3 regions of the Streptomyces sp. NPDC093568 genome follow, and region 2 is predicted to be linked to each of the others. Evidence: riboswitches for the same ligand, from Rfam matches in the RefSeq annotation. Region 2 holds a riboswitch; each other region holds the start of a gene.
The links. A riboswitch is a leader RNA that binds a small molecule or an ion and turns the genes downstream of it on or off. The one in region 2 is predicted to bind cobalamin.
Positions count from the first base shown of each region.

Region 1: another riboswitch for cobalamin. It lies ahead of ACIRD7_RS17895 (ribonucleoside-diphosphate reductase subunit alpha); the one in region 2 lies ahead of metE (5-methyltetrahydropteroyltriglutamate--homocysteine S-methyltransferase).
Region 3: another riboswitch for cobalamin. It lies ahead of ACIRD7_RS20910 (cobalamin biosynthesis protein); the one in region 2 lies ahead of metE (5-methyltetrahydropteroyltriglutamate--homocysteine S-methyltransferase).

Region 1 covers NZ_JBIWJD010000004.1:93,602-98,950, reverse strand. Annotated here, with positions in the region: gene ACIRD7_RS17905 (ATP-binding protein) at 1-2,044, opposite strand, end outside; gene ACIRD7_RS17900 (GNAT family N-acetyltransferase) at 2,217-2,723, shown strand; cobalamin riboswitch at 2,759-2,916, shown strand; gene ACIRD7_RS17895 (ribonucleoside-diphosphate reductase subunit alpha) at 3,040-5,349, shown strand, end outside.
Region 2 covers NZ_JBIWJD010000001.1:683,841-689,189, forward strand. Annotated here, with positions in the region: gene metE (5-methyltetrahydropteroyltriglutamate--homocysteine S-methyltransferase) at 1-1,676, opposite strand, end outside; cobalamin riboswitch at 1,832-2,056, opposite strand; gene ACIRD7_RS02875 (3-hydroxybutyryl-CoA dehydrogenase) at 2,054-2,920, opposite strand; gene aceB (malate synthase A) at 2,941-4,533, opposite strand; gene aceA (isocitrate lyase) at 4,547-5,349, opposite strand, start outside.
Region 3 covers NZ_JBIWJD010000005.1:60,646-65,994, reverse strand. Annotated here, with positions in the region: gene cobN (cobaltochelatase subunit CobN) at 1-174, opposite strand, end outside; gene ACIRD7_RS20915 (cobyric acid synthase) at 171-1,682, opposite strand; gene ACIRD7_RS20910 (cobalamin biosynthesis protein) at 1,679-2,620, opposite strand; cobalamin riboswitch at 2,721-2,863, opposite strand; gene ACIRD7_RS20905 (hypothetical protein) at 2,979-3,200, opposite strand; gene ACIRD7_RS20900 (anion permease) at 3,232-4,464, opposite strand; gene ACIRD7_RS20895 (lysozyme) at 4,618-5,349, opposite strand, start outside.

The DNA of each region.
Region 1 (5,349 bases), on a different contig from region 2:
GGTCGCCTTTGAAACCCATCCAGGTCTGACGGACTTCCGCCAGTATGTCGCCCAGGAGCCTCGGGGAGTCCTCCGCGCTCTCGATCTCCACGGCGGCCGCGTAGAGGTCGAGGGCCTTGGGGTCGTCCGTGCGGCGTTCCGCGGCCTTGCAGAGCCGGTGCGCCAGGGTGTGCCCCCATACGCGTGAGTGGCGGAGGCGTTCGTCGAACTCCTTCTTCGCCTCGGCCCGGACGCCTCCCCCGCGGGCCCTGCGCCTGGCCGCCCGGCGGCGCGACAACAGCACCAGGGCCATGAGCAGTTCGCGGCTGGGCCCGGGCGGCTGCAGCGCGTGCTCGATGAGTTCACCGGCGCCCCGCTCGCCCAGCTGGCCCAAAAGGCGGTAGCCGAAATAGGCCTGGATGATGCTGTGCGGGAAACGGACCTTCCGCTCGAAGCCCTCCACCAGCCCGAGCTTGTCCGCGTTGCGCGCGATCCGGGCCAGGGCGGCCCGGCACTGGTCCATGTTCCCGCCGCGCAGCCGCGTGCGCTCCTGCGGGCCGAGCCGCTGGCAGAGCACGTCCCAGATCTGCTGCCTGTGCCACTCGGAGAAGACGTTCCCTCGCTTGCCGTACCGGTCGAAGCCGCGTCCGCTGCTCCACAGGTGCTCGGCGCGGGCCTGCGCGCGCCGAGCGGGCCCGGGGTGGACATCGGAGTCCAGCAGTTCCCCGAGGCCGACCTCCAGCTTGTCCTGGAGCAGCCCCACGCAGGCCAGCGCGGAGACCACTTCGAGGGTGTCGCGGCGCTCCCGGCGGCTCAGCGCGACGCCCTCGCGCAGCCGGCCCTCGCACAGCGCCTCGTCCCAGGTCTGCAGCAGCCACAGTCGCAGCGTGCCGCGGTCGCGGCTGCGGGTGTTCATGTGCTGCGGGTCGGCGTCCGGCCGGTCGTGCTCCAGCGCTCCGTGGCGATGAAGCTCGCGGGCTATCTGAAGGTAGACGGGGGACTCGGTCACCTCCGCCGTCTCCACGATCCAGTCCACGCGGCGCTCGTCCGTGTCCGGCACCCGTGCCTGCACGAAGCGCAGGGCCTCCTCCTCGCTGAGCGGTTCGAGTTCCACGATCGCCGCCGGGGTGCTCTCCAGCGGGCTGTGCGGGCGGGAGGCGATGACGAGGGGCAGCTTCTCCTCGTAGGCGCGCTCGATGGCCCGCCGGATGATGTTGTCCCGGTTCTGGCCGTCGCCGAGGAGTGCCTCTTCCAGTCCGTCGGCGATGACGACCGGCTTGTCGTCGGCGAGCAGTTGCTGCCAGACCCGATCGGTCTTGCCGCGCGCGAGGATGCCCCGGGGCGCCTCTTCGGTGAAACGCTGCTTGGCCATGCGCTCGAAGTTCAGGTCGGTGCCGCCGTTCGCGTCCCGCAGCCGGATCGGCACGGGTACGGCGTTCTGCTCGGCCAGCAGTTCGGTGAGCCGTACGAGGACGGCGGTCTTGCCCACGCCGACTCCGCCGACCAGCAGATAGGGGCGGCGTGTCTCGCGCTCGCGCAACCGTTCGGCGATGACCCGGACGATCTCCTCCCGGCCCACGATCTCCGCGGTGTCCGGGCCGGCGGTGAGCACCAGTCCGTGGGGGTCGTCCCGCGCCTTCGCCAGATAGCGCCGCTTGGTCCACCGGTACCACCAGAACAGGAAGAGCGTGGCGGCGATCGACGCGGCGAGCACCGGGCCGACGAAGCGCAGGACGGTTTCGAATCCCTCGTTGCCCTGCCGCCACTTCTCGAAGCCGGTCGTGCGGCTCGAGATCAAGATGTACAGGCCCTCCACGATCCAGGCGAGCAACGCGAGGGCGGCCACCGTCCAGACGACCCTGGTGACGTTGGTGTACGTGAACCACCGGCGCCACTTCTTGGAGTGGGTGCTGCCGCGGCGGGCCTCCAGACGGATCGTCAGCCTGTGCCAGTGCCCCACCATTCCCTGCCTGGCCCAGCTGCCCGCCCGCCGCGGAGCGAGCGTCGCCATCGGCGCGTTCCGCGGCCGCTTCTTGCCCGGCGGGCGACGGACGACCGACGTCATGCTGCGCCTCCTTCCGAGAAGAGCTCGAAACTTCCTGGAGGGCTCGAAACGGAGGGGCCGCGGGCTCCGACGCCTATCTCCATGGAAGCACTCCAGGAACGCCCCGCAACCCGGCGGCCCTCGGCGAGAAAACCCGGGCTCGCCGTCCTGCCCGTCCGGCAGACTCGGCCCTATGGACATCGTGATCCGGCCCGTGGAACCCGCCGAGTACGACACCCTCGGTGAGCTCACCGCCCAGGCCTACCTCCAGGACGGCCTCCTCGACTTCGGCGAGAGTGACGAATACCTCGGGGAACTGAGGGACGTGGCCAAGCGGGCTCTCGCCGCCGAGGTGTTGGTGGCCGTCCAGGACGGCCGGCTGCTGGGCGGGGTGACCTTCGTGCCGGCCGGCGGGCCCATGGCCGACATCGCCCGTCCCGGAGAGGCGGAGATCCGGATGCTCGCCGTCGACCGGGCGGCCCGCGGCCGCGGCGCCGGCGAGGCCCTCGTGCGGGCCTGCGTCGACCGGGCACGGGCCGCGGAGGGCTGTGTGCGGATCGTCCTGTCGACCCAGCGCACCATGCACGGCGCCCACCGCATCTACGAACGGCTGGGCTTCGTCCGCACACCCGAGCGGGACTGGAACCCCGTCCCGCACCTCGACGACATCACTCTTCTCACCTATGAGTTGACGCTCTGAAACCACCCCGACACAACATCTGGGGGTGGCGTGGCGGGTGAGCACAAGATGTATGCTCGTCCTCGCTGTCGCCGCAGGGGAATCCGGTGCGAATCCGGAACTGTCCCGCAACGGTGTACTTGTGCATGTCTGTTCTCTCAGACGCCCCGCACAGGAGTCAGTCCGAGGACCTGCCGACAGCGCGCCCGGCCACCCGGCCGGTGCGCACTGACGTCCGGGCCTCGTGGAATGGGCCGGTGGACGCGACGCCGCGTGCGCTCGTGTGCTGCCCCCTGCCCTCCGCAAGGCCCCCGTGCCGAGCGAGGGAGAGCCCCACGTGACCATCGCGCCAGCAGATCCGGCCTCAGCCGCCTCAGTCGTCCCGACCGACGAGGACGCCCCGGGAACCGCCTTGTTGCGGACCCTCACCGAGCTGACCGCCGATCTCCCCGACGCCGACCCCGGCCGGGTCGCCGCCGCCGCGCTGCGCGGCCGGTCCGCCCGTGCGGACGAGGCGGAGCTGCGCGAGCTGGCCACCGAGGCGGCGGCCGGTCTCATCTCCGAGGACCCCGCCTACTCCAGGCTGGCCGCCCGGCTGCTGACCGTCTCCATCGCCGCCGAGGCCGCCTCGCAGGGCGTGACGTCCTTCACCGAGTCGGTCGCCGTCGGCCACCGCGAGGGCCTCATCGCCGACCGCACCGCCGAGTTCGCGCGTCTCCACGCGGCCCGCCTCGACGCCCTGGTCGACCCGGCCGCCGACGACCGCTTCGGCTACTTCGGCCTGCGCACCCTGCACAGCCGCTATCTGCTCCGGCACCCCATCACCCGCAAGGTCATCGAGACGCCCCAGCACTTCATGCTGCGCGTCGCGGCCGGTCTCGCCGAGGACGACACCTCGCGGGCGGTCGACGAAGTCGCCGCGCTCTACGGGCTCATGAGCCGCCTCGACTACCTGCCGTCCTCCCCGACGCTGTTCAACTCCGGCACCCGGCACCCCCAGATGTCGTCCTGCTACCTCCTCGACTCCCCACTCGACGAACTGGACTCCATCTACGACCGCTACCACCAGGTCGCCCGCCTCTCGAAGCACGCCGGCGGCATCGGCATCGCCTACTCCCGCGTCCGCAGCCGCGGTTCGCTGATCCGCGGCACCAACGGCCACTCCAACGGCATCGTCCCGTTCCTGAAGACGCTCGACGCCTCCGTCGCCGCCGTGAACCAGGGCGGCCGGCGCAAGGGTGCCGCCGCGGTCTACCTGGAGACCTGGCACTCCGACATCGAGGAGTTCCTGGAACTGCGCGACAACACCGGTGAGGACGCCCGGCGTACGCACAACCTGAACCTCGCGCACTGGATCCCGGACGAGTTCATGCGCCGGGTCAACGCCGACGAGCCGTGGAGCCTGTTCTCCCCCGCCGACGTGCCCGAACTGGTCGACCTGTGGGGCGAGGAGTTCGACGCGGCCTACCGCAAGGCGGAGGCGGCGGGACTCGCGCGCAAGACCATCGCGGCCCGTGAGCTGTACGGCCGCATGATGCGCACCCTGGCGCAGACCGGCAACGGCTGGATGACCTTCAAGGACGCCGCCAACCGCACCGCCAACCAGACGGCGCTGCCGGGCCATGTCGTCCACTCCTCCAACCTCTGCACGGAGATCCTGGAGGTCACCGACGACGGGGAGACGGCGGTCTGCAACCTCGGGTCCGTCAACCTCGGTGCTTTCGTGGACGACGGCGACATCGACTGGGAGCGCCTCGACGCCACCGTCCGCACCGCCGTCACCTTCCTCGACCGCGTCGTCGACATCAACTTCTACCCGACCGAGCAGGCGGGCCGCTCGAACGCCAAGTGGCGCCCGGTGGGCCTTGGCGCGATGGGCCTGCAGGACGTCTTCTTCAAGCTGCGGCTGCCCTTCGACTCAGCGGAGGCCCGCGCCCTGTCCACCCGCATCGCCGAGCGCATCATGCTCGCCGCGTACGAGGCCTCCGCCGACCTCGCCGAGCGCAGCGGCCCGCTGCCGGCCTGGGAGAAGACCCGTACGGCCCAGGGCGTGCTGCACCCCGACCACTACGGCGTCGAGCTGACCTGGCCGGAGCGATGGGCGGCCCTGCGCGAGCGGATCGCGGCGGTCGGCCTGCGCAACAGCCTCCTCCTGGCCATCGCCCCCACCGCCACGATCGCGTCCATCGCCGGTGTCTACGAGTGCATCGAGCCGCAGGTCTCCAACCTGTTCAAGCGCGAGACGCTGTCCGGCGAGTTCCTCCAGGTCAACTCCTACCTGGTCAACGACCTCAAGGAGCTCGGCGTCTGGGACGCCCGCACCCGGGAGGCGCTGCGCGACTCGGGCGGCTCGGTGCAGGACTTCGCCTGGATCCCGGCGGACGTACGGGCGTTGTACCGCACGGCGTGGGAGATCCCGCAGCGGGGACTCATCGACATGGCCGCGGCACGCACCCCGTTCCTCGACCAGTCCCAGTCCCTGAACCTCTTCCTGGAGACGCCGACCATCGGCAAGCTCTCCTCGATGTACGCGTATGCCTGGAAGTCGGGCCTGAAGACGACGTACTACCTGCGCTCGCGCCCAGCGACCCGCATCGCCCGCGCGGCACAAGCATCCGTCCCCGTGCAGGCGACCTCCGAAGAGGCC
Region 2 (5,349 bases):
GTGAGGGACTGGGCGTACGTCGTCCAGCGCACCGTCATCGGCTCGGGCCGCGAGATGTCGCCGGCCAGGATCGGCGGGCGGACGTAGCGGGTGCCGTAGGACTGGACCCAGCCGTGCCGCGTGGCGAGGTAGCCGGTGAGCCGCTCGGCGAAGTACTGCACCATGTCGTCGCGCTCCGGCTCGCCGTGCACCAGGACGTCGATGCCGGTCTTCTCCTGGAAGGCGACGACCTCCTGGATCTCCGCCTTGACGCGCTCTTCGTAGGCGGCGGCGTCGATCCGGCCCGCGCGCAGGTCGGCGCGCGCGGTGCGCAGCTCGCCGGTCTGCGGGAAGGAGCCGATCGTGGTGGTCGGCAGCAACGGCAGGTTCAGCTGGGCGCGTTGGGCGGCGGCCCGCTCGGCGTACGACTGAGCGCGCCGGGCGTCCGCCTCCGTGACCGCCGCCGTGCGGGAGCGGACGGCCGGGTCGCGGGTGATCGGGGAGCCGGCCCGGGAGGCGAGGTCGGCGCGGTTGGCGGCGAGTTCGGCCGTGATCGCGCCGGTACCCTTGGCCAGACCCTTGGCGAGGGTGACGATCTCGGCGGTCTTCTGCCGGGCGAAGGCCAGCCAGCGCAGGAGCTGCGGCTCGATGTCCCGCTCGGCGGACGCGTCGAGGGGCACGTGGAGCAACGAGCAGGACGCGGCCACGTCCACCCGGTCCGCCAGGCCCAGCAGGGTGCCGAGCGTGGCGAGCGACGCCGTCAGATCGTTGACCCAGATGTTGCGGCCGTTGACGACCCCCGCCACCAGTCGCTTGCCGGGCAGCCCGCCGGCCGCTGCGAGCGCCTCCAGGTTGCCGGCCGCGGGCCCGGTGAAGTCCAGCGCGAGCCCTTCGACCGGTGCCTTGGCCAGCACCGGCAGTGCCTCGCCGAGCCGGTCGAAGTACGAGGCGACCAGCAGCTTCGGCCGGTCGGTGCGGGCGCCGAGCGCACGGTAGGCGCGCGCGGCGGCGTTCAGCTCGGCCGGGGTGCGGTCCTGGACGAGGGCGGGCTCGTCCAGCTGGACCCATTCGGCGCCCGCCGCGCGCAGGTCGGCGAGGATCTCCGCGTACACCGGGAGCAGCCGGTCCAGGAGGGTGAGCGGCTCGAAGTCCGCGGCGACATCGGGTGCGGGCTTGGCGAGCAGGAGGTAGGTGATCGGGCCGACCAGGACGGGCCGGGCGGTCAGACCCAGCGTCAGGGCCTCCTTCAGCTCGGCGACCTGCTTGGTCGAGTCGGCCGCGAAGCAGGTGTCCGGGCCCAACTCGGGGACCAGATAGTGGTAGTTGGTGTCGAACCACTTGGTCATCTCCAGTGGCGCGACGTCCTGGGTGCCGCGGGCCATGGCGAAGTAACCGTCCAGGGCGTCGGCCGCCACGGCCGCGCGGTGGCGCTCGGGAATCGCGCCGACGGCGACCGTGGTGTCCAGGACGTGGTCGTAGTACGAGAAGTCGCCGGTCGGCACCTCGTGGATGCCGGCGTCGGCGAGCCGGCGCCAGTTGCCGCGGCGCAGTCCGGCGGCGGTGGAGCGCAGGGCGTGGGCGGTGACGCGGCCCTTCCAGTAGCCCTCGATCGCCTTCTTCAGCTCCCGGTCGGGGCCCTGGCGGGGGTAGCCGTACACGGTGGCCCGTGCTGCCGCGGCTGCGGACTCGGTGGTCACGGAGATCTCCTTCGCGAGATGAATCCCTGAGATCCCGGGGACGGGACGCGAGCGCGAAGGGGTGACGAACCGGACAACGGGGGCCGCACGGCCGTCCGTTCGGTTGTGTACGCCGACCCGCCCACGAGGTCACCGGGATGTCCGCGCGCGGAGTGGTCCGCACACGGGCAGATGGCAGGTCTTCGGACTCGCGGGCACGTCCTCACGTCGTGAGGACACCTACTGGCCGTCGCTTCCCAGGCCCGGTACGTCGGACCCAGTGCGTATGACGGCGGTCGTTCCCGCTCACCGCTGCGGGGCAGTCCCGGATTCCCACCGGGTTCCCTCTTGCGACGCATCCCGTCCGGCTGACGGGGCGAACCAGCTGCACGGCCAGCCTACCCGCCGTACCGGTGGAACCCCTGGCCGGTCTTGCGGCCCAGCAGCCCCGCCTCCACCATCCGCCGCAGCAGCGGGGGAGGGGCGTAGAGGGGTTCCTTGAACTCGTCGTAGAGCGACTCGGCGATCGCGTCGACGGTGTCCAGACCGATCAGATCCGCGAGCCTGAGCGGGCCCATGGGGTGGGCGCAGCCCAGTTCCATGCCGGCGTCGATGTCGGCGGCCGTGGCGAAGCCGGACTCCGCCATCCGGATCGCGGACAGCAGATACGGGACGAGCAGCGCGTTGACGACGAAGCCCGCCCGGTCCCGGGAGCGGATCACGGTCTTGCCGAGCGCACCGGCCGCGAAGTCCTCGACCGCGGCGAGCGTCGCCGCCGACGTGTGCAGGGAGGTCACGACCTCCACCAGCGGCAGGACCGGAACGGGCTGGAAGAAGTGCAGGCCCACGACCCGGTCCGCGCGGCTCGTGGCCATGCCGAGCCGCATGACCGGCAGGGAGGAGGTGTTGGTGGCCAGTAGGGCCGCCGGATCCTCGACGATCTTGTCGAGCGCGGCGAACACCTCGGTCTTGGCGTCCGGGTTCTCCACGACGGCCTCGACGACGAGCTGCCGGTCGGCCAGGTCGTCGAGGCTGCCGGTGAACGCCAGCCGGTCCAGGGCCTCCCGCGCCTCGGCCGCCGCCAGCCCGCCGCGCCGTACGGCACGGTCGAGCGACGCCGCCACCCGCTCGCGCGCGGCGCGGGCCGCGAGGGCGTCCACCTCGCAGACCACGGTGTCGAGTCCGGCCCGCGCACACACCTGCGCGATCCCCGCCCCCATCTGCCCGCCGCCGACGACGCCGACGCGCGCAATGCCTCCGCTGATGCCCCCGTTCATGCCTCCGTTCATGCTCCGGCCGCCGTCCGCCGGACGAGGTGCCGGGTGTAGGCGTCCGGCGTGAAGAACTGCGGCAACTCGCCCGCCAGCGCCGTCCGTTCGAACAGCGCGCGGATCTCGTCGACCGGCGCCCACGGGTACTCCGCGCCCAGCGCCGCGACCTGGTCGTCGAGCAGCCGCAGCACCGTCTCCCGCTCGACCACCCGGTGCCGCAGCCACTGCCAGATCTGCACCCGCGCGATCTCGGCGGTGGCCGCGTCCTCCATCAGGCCGTCCAGTGCCACCGCGCCCTGACCGCGCAGCCAGGCGGCGAAGTAGCGCAGCGCGACGGCGACGTTGGAGCGCACGCCCTCCGGGGAGGGCGGTCCGCCCATCCGGCGCACCGACAGCAGGTCGGCGGCCGTGACATCCACGTCGTCGCGGGTACGGTCGAGCTGATGCGGCCGTTCGCCGAGGACATCGTCGAACACCTCACGGCACACGGGCACGAGCCCCGGGTGGGCCACCCAGGAACCGTCGAAGCCGTCCTCCGCCTCCCGCTCCTTGTCCAGCCGGACCTTGGCCCGCGCGGCCTCGTTGGCGGCCGGGTCCCGGCCCGGCACCTGCGCGGCCATGCCGCCGATCGCGTGGGCGCCGCGGCGGTGGCAGGTGCGCACGAGCAGTTCGGTGTACGCCCGCATGAAGGGAGCCGTCATCGTGACCCGCGCCCGGTCGGGGAGCAGGAAGTCGGTGCGGTGGCCGAAGGTCTTGATCAGGCTGAACAGGTAGTCCCAGCGGCCCGCGTTGAGCCCGGAGCCGTGCTCCCGCAGCTCGTACAGGATCTCCTCCATCTCGAACGCGGCGGTGATCGTCTCGATGAGGACGGTGGCCCGGATCGTGCCGCGTGGGATGTCCAGCAGCTCCTGGGCGAGGACGAAGACGTCGTTCCAGAGCCGGGCCTCGTACCGGTTCTCCAGCTTCGGCAGATAGAAGTAGGGCCCGCGTCCGGCGTCGATCTGACGCCGCGCGCAGTGGAAGAAGTACAGGCCGAAGTCGACGAGGGCGGCGGGCACGGGACGCCCGTCGTACTCCAGGTGCTCCTCGTCGAGGTGCCAGCCCCGGGGGCGCACCACGACGGTGGCGGTCCGCTCGCCGAGCCGGTACTCCTTGCCCTCCGGTGAGGTGAAGTCGATACGGCGCTCGACGGCGTCGAGCAGGGTGAGCTGCCCGCCGACGACGTTGTCCCACAGGGGTGCGGTGGCGTCCTCGAAGTCCGCCATCCACACCTGGGCGCCGGAGTTGAGCGCGTTGACGGCCATACGACGGTCGGGCGGGCCGGTGATCTCCACGCGGCGGTCGGTCAGCCCGGGGGCGGGCGGTGCGACACGCCAGCTCGGATCGGCGCGGACGGCGGAGGTGACCATGGGGAAGTCGAGCGGCGAGCCGGACGCCAGTCGCAGCGCCTGCCTGCGGCGCTCCTTGAGGAGTTCCCGGCGGCGCTCCCCGAACGCGTCGGCGAGCCGGCCCACGAACTCCAGGGCGGCGGGCGTGAGGATCTCGTCGTGACGGTGCCCGGGGGCGCCGAGGACGCGGACCTGGTGAGCCAGTGCGGTAACGGACATCGGGTTCTCCTCCTCAGTGGAACTGCTCTTCCTCCGTGGACCCCGCGAGTGCGGTGGTCGAGGAGGCGGGGTTGACGGCGGTGGAGACCAGGTCGAAGTAGCCGGTCCCGACCTCGCGCTGGTGCCTGACGGCGGTGAACCCCTGCGCCTGCGCCGCGAACTCCCGCTCCTGAAGGTCGACGTACGCCGTCATCCCGTGCTCGGCGTAACCCCGCGCGAGGTCGAACATCCCGTGGTTGAGGGAGTGGAACCCGGCCAGCGTGATGAACTGGAACCGGTACCCCATCGCCCCCAACTCCCGCTGGAACTTGGCGATCTGGTCGTCGTCCAGCGCCGCCTTCCAGTTGAAGGACGGCGAGCAGTTGTAGGCGAGCATCCGGTCCGGGTACTCGGCGTGGATCGCCTCCGCGAACTCCCGAGCCTGCGCGAGATCCGGCGTACCGGTCTCCACCCAGATCAGGTCGGCGTAGGGGGCGTACGCGAGGCCGCGCGCGATCACCGGCGCCATGCCGGCGCGCACCCGGTAGAAGCCCTCCGCCGTGCGCTCGCCGGTCACGAACTCGGCGTCCCGCTCGTCGACGTCGGAGGTGAGCAGGTTCGCCGCGAGCGCGTCGGTACGGGCGATGATCACCGTCGGTGTGCCGGCGATGTCGGCGGCGAGCCTGGCCGCGTTGAGGGTGCGGATGTGCTGCGAGGTCGGCACGAGCACCTTGCCGCCGAGGTGGCCGCACTTCTTCTCCGAGGCCAGCTGGTCCTCGTAGTGGATGCCGGCCGCGCCCGCCGCGATCATCGCCTTGGTGAGCTCGAAGGCGTTCA
Region 3 (5,349 bases), on a different contig from region 2:
CCGCTTGCCGCCCAGCAGCCGGACGACGGCGAGGTCGGCTCCGTCGAGCAGCGCGGGCAGCTCGGTCTCGACGTCCACGCGGGTCGGGTTGCCGATGCGGTAGTCGGCCCCGGAGGCGGCCCGGGCCGCCAGCAGGTCCGTGTCGGCGGTCGACAACAACAACACTGTGCTCATGCGGGCGCTCCCGGTGGAATGAAAGGCAGTCCTTGCGGCGCGCCGGACTCGATGAGCCGCCACAGCGCGTCCGTGTCCGCGTGCTGTTCGATCAGATCGCCGAGCCGGTCGAGCTGCTCCTCGCGCAGCGCGGCGAACGACGTGTCCGGCGCCGGCACGAACCGGCGGCCCGCGGCGGCCGCCACCTCGCGCAGGAACGCCCGTCGGAAACCGTCCGACTCCAGTGAGCCGTGCCAGTGCGTGCCCCAGGTCCGGCCGACCCGGCAGCCGTCCAAGAAGGGCTCGCCCCCGGTCACTTCGGCGACGCCGTGGTGGATCTCGTACCCCTCCACCGGCTCCCCGAGCGCCTCGCCGGCCGGCCGGGTGAGGGTCTTCTCCCGGGCGAACCGCACCCGGACGGGCAGCACCCCGAGCCCCTCGACCTGTCCGCGCCGGCTCTCGACGTCGTCCTCGATGTGCTCGCCGAGGACCTGGAAGCCGCCGCAGATGCCGAGGACGGGCCGTCCTTCGGCGGCCCGGCGGACCAGGGCGTCCGCGAGCCCCCGCTCCCGCAGCCACTCCAGCGCCCGAACCGTCCCCCGGGTCCCGGGGACGATGACGAGATCCGCGTCGGCCAGCTCCTCCGGCCGGTCCACGAACCGTACGACGACGCCCGGTTCGGCGGCGAGCGCGTCCACGTCGGTGAAGTTGGACATGAGGGGGACGGCACAGACGGCGACCCGCAGCACGTCCTCGCCGACGGGCGGGGCGACGTTCGACTCCCGTACCGTGCCCCGCAGGGAGACCCGCAGCCCGTCCTCCTCGTCGATGCCGAGCCCGTGCCGGAAGGGCAGGACGCCGTACGTCCGCCGCCCGGTGAGGTCGTGCAGCATGTCGAGGCCGGGTTCGAGGAGCGAGACGTCGCCGCGGAACTTGTTGACGAGGAACCCGGCGATCAGCTCCTGGTCCTGACGGGACAGCAGCGCGACGGTCCCGAAGAACGAGGCGAAGACGCCGCCGCGGTCGATGTCGCCGACGACGAGGACGGGGAGTCCGGCATTGCGGGCGATGCCCATGTTGACGATGTCGGTCCGGCGCAGATTGATCTCGGCCGGAGAGCCGGCCCCCTCACAGATCACCGCGTCATACGTGCCCCGCAACTCGGCGAGACAGTCCAGCACGGTTCCGAGCAGCCGCTGCTGCCGCCCGCCGTGGTACCCGCGTGCGCTCAGCTCACCCACCGGCTTGCCCAGCAGCACGACCTGACTGCTCTGCTCGCCACCGGGCTTGAGCAGCACCGGATTCATGAGCGCGGTCGGCTCGACCCGGCAGGCCTGCGCCTGCATGGCCTGCGCCCGCCCGATCTCCGCGCCCTCGCGCGTGACGAACGAGTTCAGCGACATGTTCTGCGCCTTGAACGGCGCGACCTTCACCCCCTGCCGGACCAGCCAGCGGCAGATCCCGGCCGTGACGACGCTCTTGCCGGCGTCGGAGGTGGTGCCGGCGACGAGAAGCCCCCCGCCCGTCATGACGTACGCCCCTTCGCGATACGGCGCGCGGCGGCACAGACGCCGAGCGCGAGCCAGCCGACGCGCTGCGACAGCCGTACGGCCCGCTCGATGTCGGCGGTTTCGACGGCCCGCCCGGACTTGTTGAGCACGGGCCGGTGCTCGACCCGCCCGCCGTACGACAGGGTCCCCCCGAGCCGCACCCCGAGCGCCCCCGCGAACGAGGCCTCCACGGGACCGGCGTTGGGGCTCGGGTGCTGCGCGGCGTCGGCGCGCCAGGCTCGTACGGCACCCCGGGGATCGCCCCCGGCGACTGCGGCGAGCACGGCGGTCAGCCGGGCCCCCGGCCAGCCGGCCAGGTCGTCGAGCCGGGCGGAAGCCCAGCCGTAGCGGCGGTACTTGGGAGACTTGTGGCCGACCATCGCGTCCAGCGTGTTCACGGCCCGGAACCCGAGGAGTCCCGGCACCCCGCCGACGGCACCCCACACCAGGGCCCCCACGACCGCGTCGGAGGTGTTCTCGGCGACGGACTCCACGACCGCCCGCGCGATCCCGTCCGCGTCCAGCGCCTGCGGATCCCGTCCGCACAGATGCGGCAGCCGGGCCCGTGCCCCCTCGATGTCCCCCGCGTCGAGGGCCCCTCCGATGCTCCGGGCCTCGCGGGCGAGCGAGGTTCCGCCGACGACGGCCCAGCAGGCGGCGCCGGTCAGCGCGACGGAGGCGGCGGGAGAGGTACGTACGGCACGCGCGGCGAGTGCCCCGAGGGCGACGGCGCCACCGGCGCACACGGCGGTGTGCAGCGCACCCCACGCGCGGTCGTCGCGCCACAACACCTTCTCGACGGCGCCGGCGGCCCGCCCGAACGCGGCGACCGGATGCCCCCGGCGGGGATCGCCGAGCAGCAGGTCACCGAGAAGTCCGGCGGCGGCGCCGTACGCGAAAACGCGATCGGCTCGCATCGGGGTCAGCCGACCGTGGGGTCACACGTGGGTCTGTTACTGCGTGTCGATCGGCAGGCGAGCATCGCGTCATGTCCTCACTCAGGGTGTCCACGCCCTGGTTCGACGAGACCGGCGGTGAGAGTTCCTGGCTCCCGGGGCTTTCTACCCCGGTGACAGTGGCGGGACCGCGCCGGATTCACACCGGCTTCCTCTCCTACCGCCGTACTTGGCCCCGGCAGTCCACCATGGGGTTGGAAGGGGCGTCAACTTGCCGTTGACCTGCGACGGGAGAGTGTGCGAAGGCCCACACAACGGTGAGGCGCGGGACGGTCGTCCGTCCCGCGCCTCGGGTGTTTCAGGTGATGCGCGCCGTGTGTCAGGCGACGATCAGATAGATCCCGTACGCCACCGCGGCCGTGCACGCGGCGAAGCAGGCGTACGCGCCCGTGACCGCGAGTGCGGCCGAGTCGCCCTGGGCGACCGCGCGTTCGCGGCGGGACAGGCCGGCGATGCCGAGGGTGAACAGGCCCACCAGGGCCACGGTGACCACGAGGCTGACGCCGAAGACGGAGCCGAGGGCCGCCCAGTCGATCTTCATGGTTCTTCTTTCTGGTTGGTAACCGGGCGGGTCAGACGGTGGCCTGGGAGGAGGCCGGCTCGTTGGACGGGGCCGGGATCGTGGCCGTGAGGTCCTCGGCGGGCGTGCCCGCGGGGGGCGGGGTCACGGCGGCCATGGCGGTGGTGACCACGCCGGGCGCCTCGTCCGTCTCGACGACGTTCGTGTGGTCGATGACCTCGCGGCGGGAGATCTTCCAGATCACGGCGCTGGAGGCGACCAGGAAGACGGCGACCACGGCCGTGCCCCAGGCGCCGAAGCCCGTCACGTACTCCGCGAGCGCGCCGACCAGGGCGGCGGCCGGCAGGGTCAGGCCCCAGGCGACGAACATCCGGGTGGCCGTCGACCAGCGGACGACGCCGCCCTTGCGGCCGAGGCCGGCGCCCATCACCGAACCGGAGACGGAGTGCGTGGTGGAGAGGGAGAAGCCGAGGTGCGAGGAGGCCAGGATGACCGTGGCCGCGCTGGTCTGGGCGGCGAAGCCCTGCTGCGGCTGAAGGTCGGTCAGGCCCTTGCCCATGGTGCGGATGATGCGCCAGCCGCCGAGGTAGGTACCGAGCGCGATGGCCAGGCCCGCGGTGAGGATGACCCACAGGGGCGGGTCGGAGTCGGGGGCGAGGGTGCCGCCGGCGACCAGGGCGAGGGTGATGATGCCCATCGTCTTCTGCGCGTCGTTGGTGCCGTGAGCCAGGGAGACCAGGCCGGCGGAGGCGATCTGCCCGGCGCGGTAGCCCTTCTTGGAGGCGTTGCCGTCGGCCTTCTTGCCGAGGGAGTACGTCAGGCGCGTGGCCAGCAGCGCGGCGATGCCCGCGACCAGCGGGGCGGCGATCGCCGGGATCAGCACCTTGGTGACGAGCACGTCGCCGTGGACGGCGCCGACGCCGGCCGAGGCGATGGTGGCGCCGATCAGGCCGCCCATCAGGGCGTGCGAGGAGCTGGAGGGCAGGCCCACGAGCCAGGTCAGCAGGTTCCAGAGGATCGCGCCGACCAACGCGGCGAATATGACCTCGGGGCGGATGCCGGTCTCGTCGACGAGACCTTTGGAGATCGTGTTGGCGACCTCCACGGAGAGGAAGGCGCCTACAAGGTTCAGTACGGCGGACATGGCCACCGCGACCTTGGGCTTGAGCGCACCGGTCGAGATGGTCGTGGCCATCGCGTTGGCGGTGTCGTGGAAACCGTTCGTGAAATCGAACGCGAGTGCGGTTACCACCACAATCGCGAGGATCAGCGAGAAGTTTTCCATTTACCCAGGCAATCGTTCGAGGTCATTGGCCGGACGAACGTAGGTAACCTGGATGAACGAAAGGTGAACTGGGGTGGGCCGCACGGTGTCTGCGAGCGCCGGAAGCGGAAACCTTCGATCCGCAGGTCGCCGCACGGCCCAGGCGTCGCCGGGCTAGTAGCCCCGGGCGAACCTCCTCAGCTGGTTCATGGAGCCGTTGAAGAGATTTTGGTCACCCGGCAGGCTGCCGCTGTTGTCGTACTGCCAGAAGGTCCAGAACTGCCACCCGGCCGGCATCGAGCCCGCGGTCGACGAGTTGTAGCGGGCTATCCACAGAGCGTGGTTCGAGGCGAAGGCGCGGCTGGCGCCGGTGCAGGTGTTCCACCAGTGCGTGGTCGTGTAGATCACCGGGCGGCGGCCGGTCAGCCGCTTCACCTCGTTGCTGAAGGACTGGATCCAGTCGACCATCTTCGCCTTGCTCAGGCCGTAGCACTTCTGCCTGCCGTACGGGTTGTACTCGATGTCGAGGGCGGGTGGCAGGGTCCAGCCGTCCGACCGCCAGGCGCCGCCGTTGCCGACGAAGAACGCGGCCTGGGTCCTGCCGGACGACTTGTTCGGCACCGCGAAATGGTACGCGCCGCGGACCAGGCCGGCATTGCGGGAGCCGTTGTACTGCTGGCCGAAGTAGGGGTTGCGGTAGGTGTGGGACTCGGTCGCCTTGACGTAGACGAACTTGGCGCCCTTGGTCTTCGAGCTCTGCCAGTTGACGTTCTTCTGGTGGGAAGAGACGTCGTGGCCCTTGGGCTTGCCCGCTGCGGCGGCCGGGATCTCGGCGAGGGCGGTTCCGCTGAGAGTGAGGGCCGCCACGGATATCGCTATGAGGCGGGAGCGGTGACGGGACGGTTT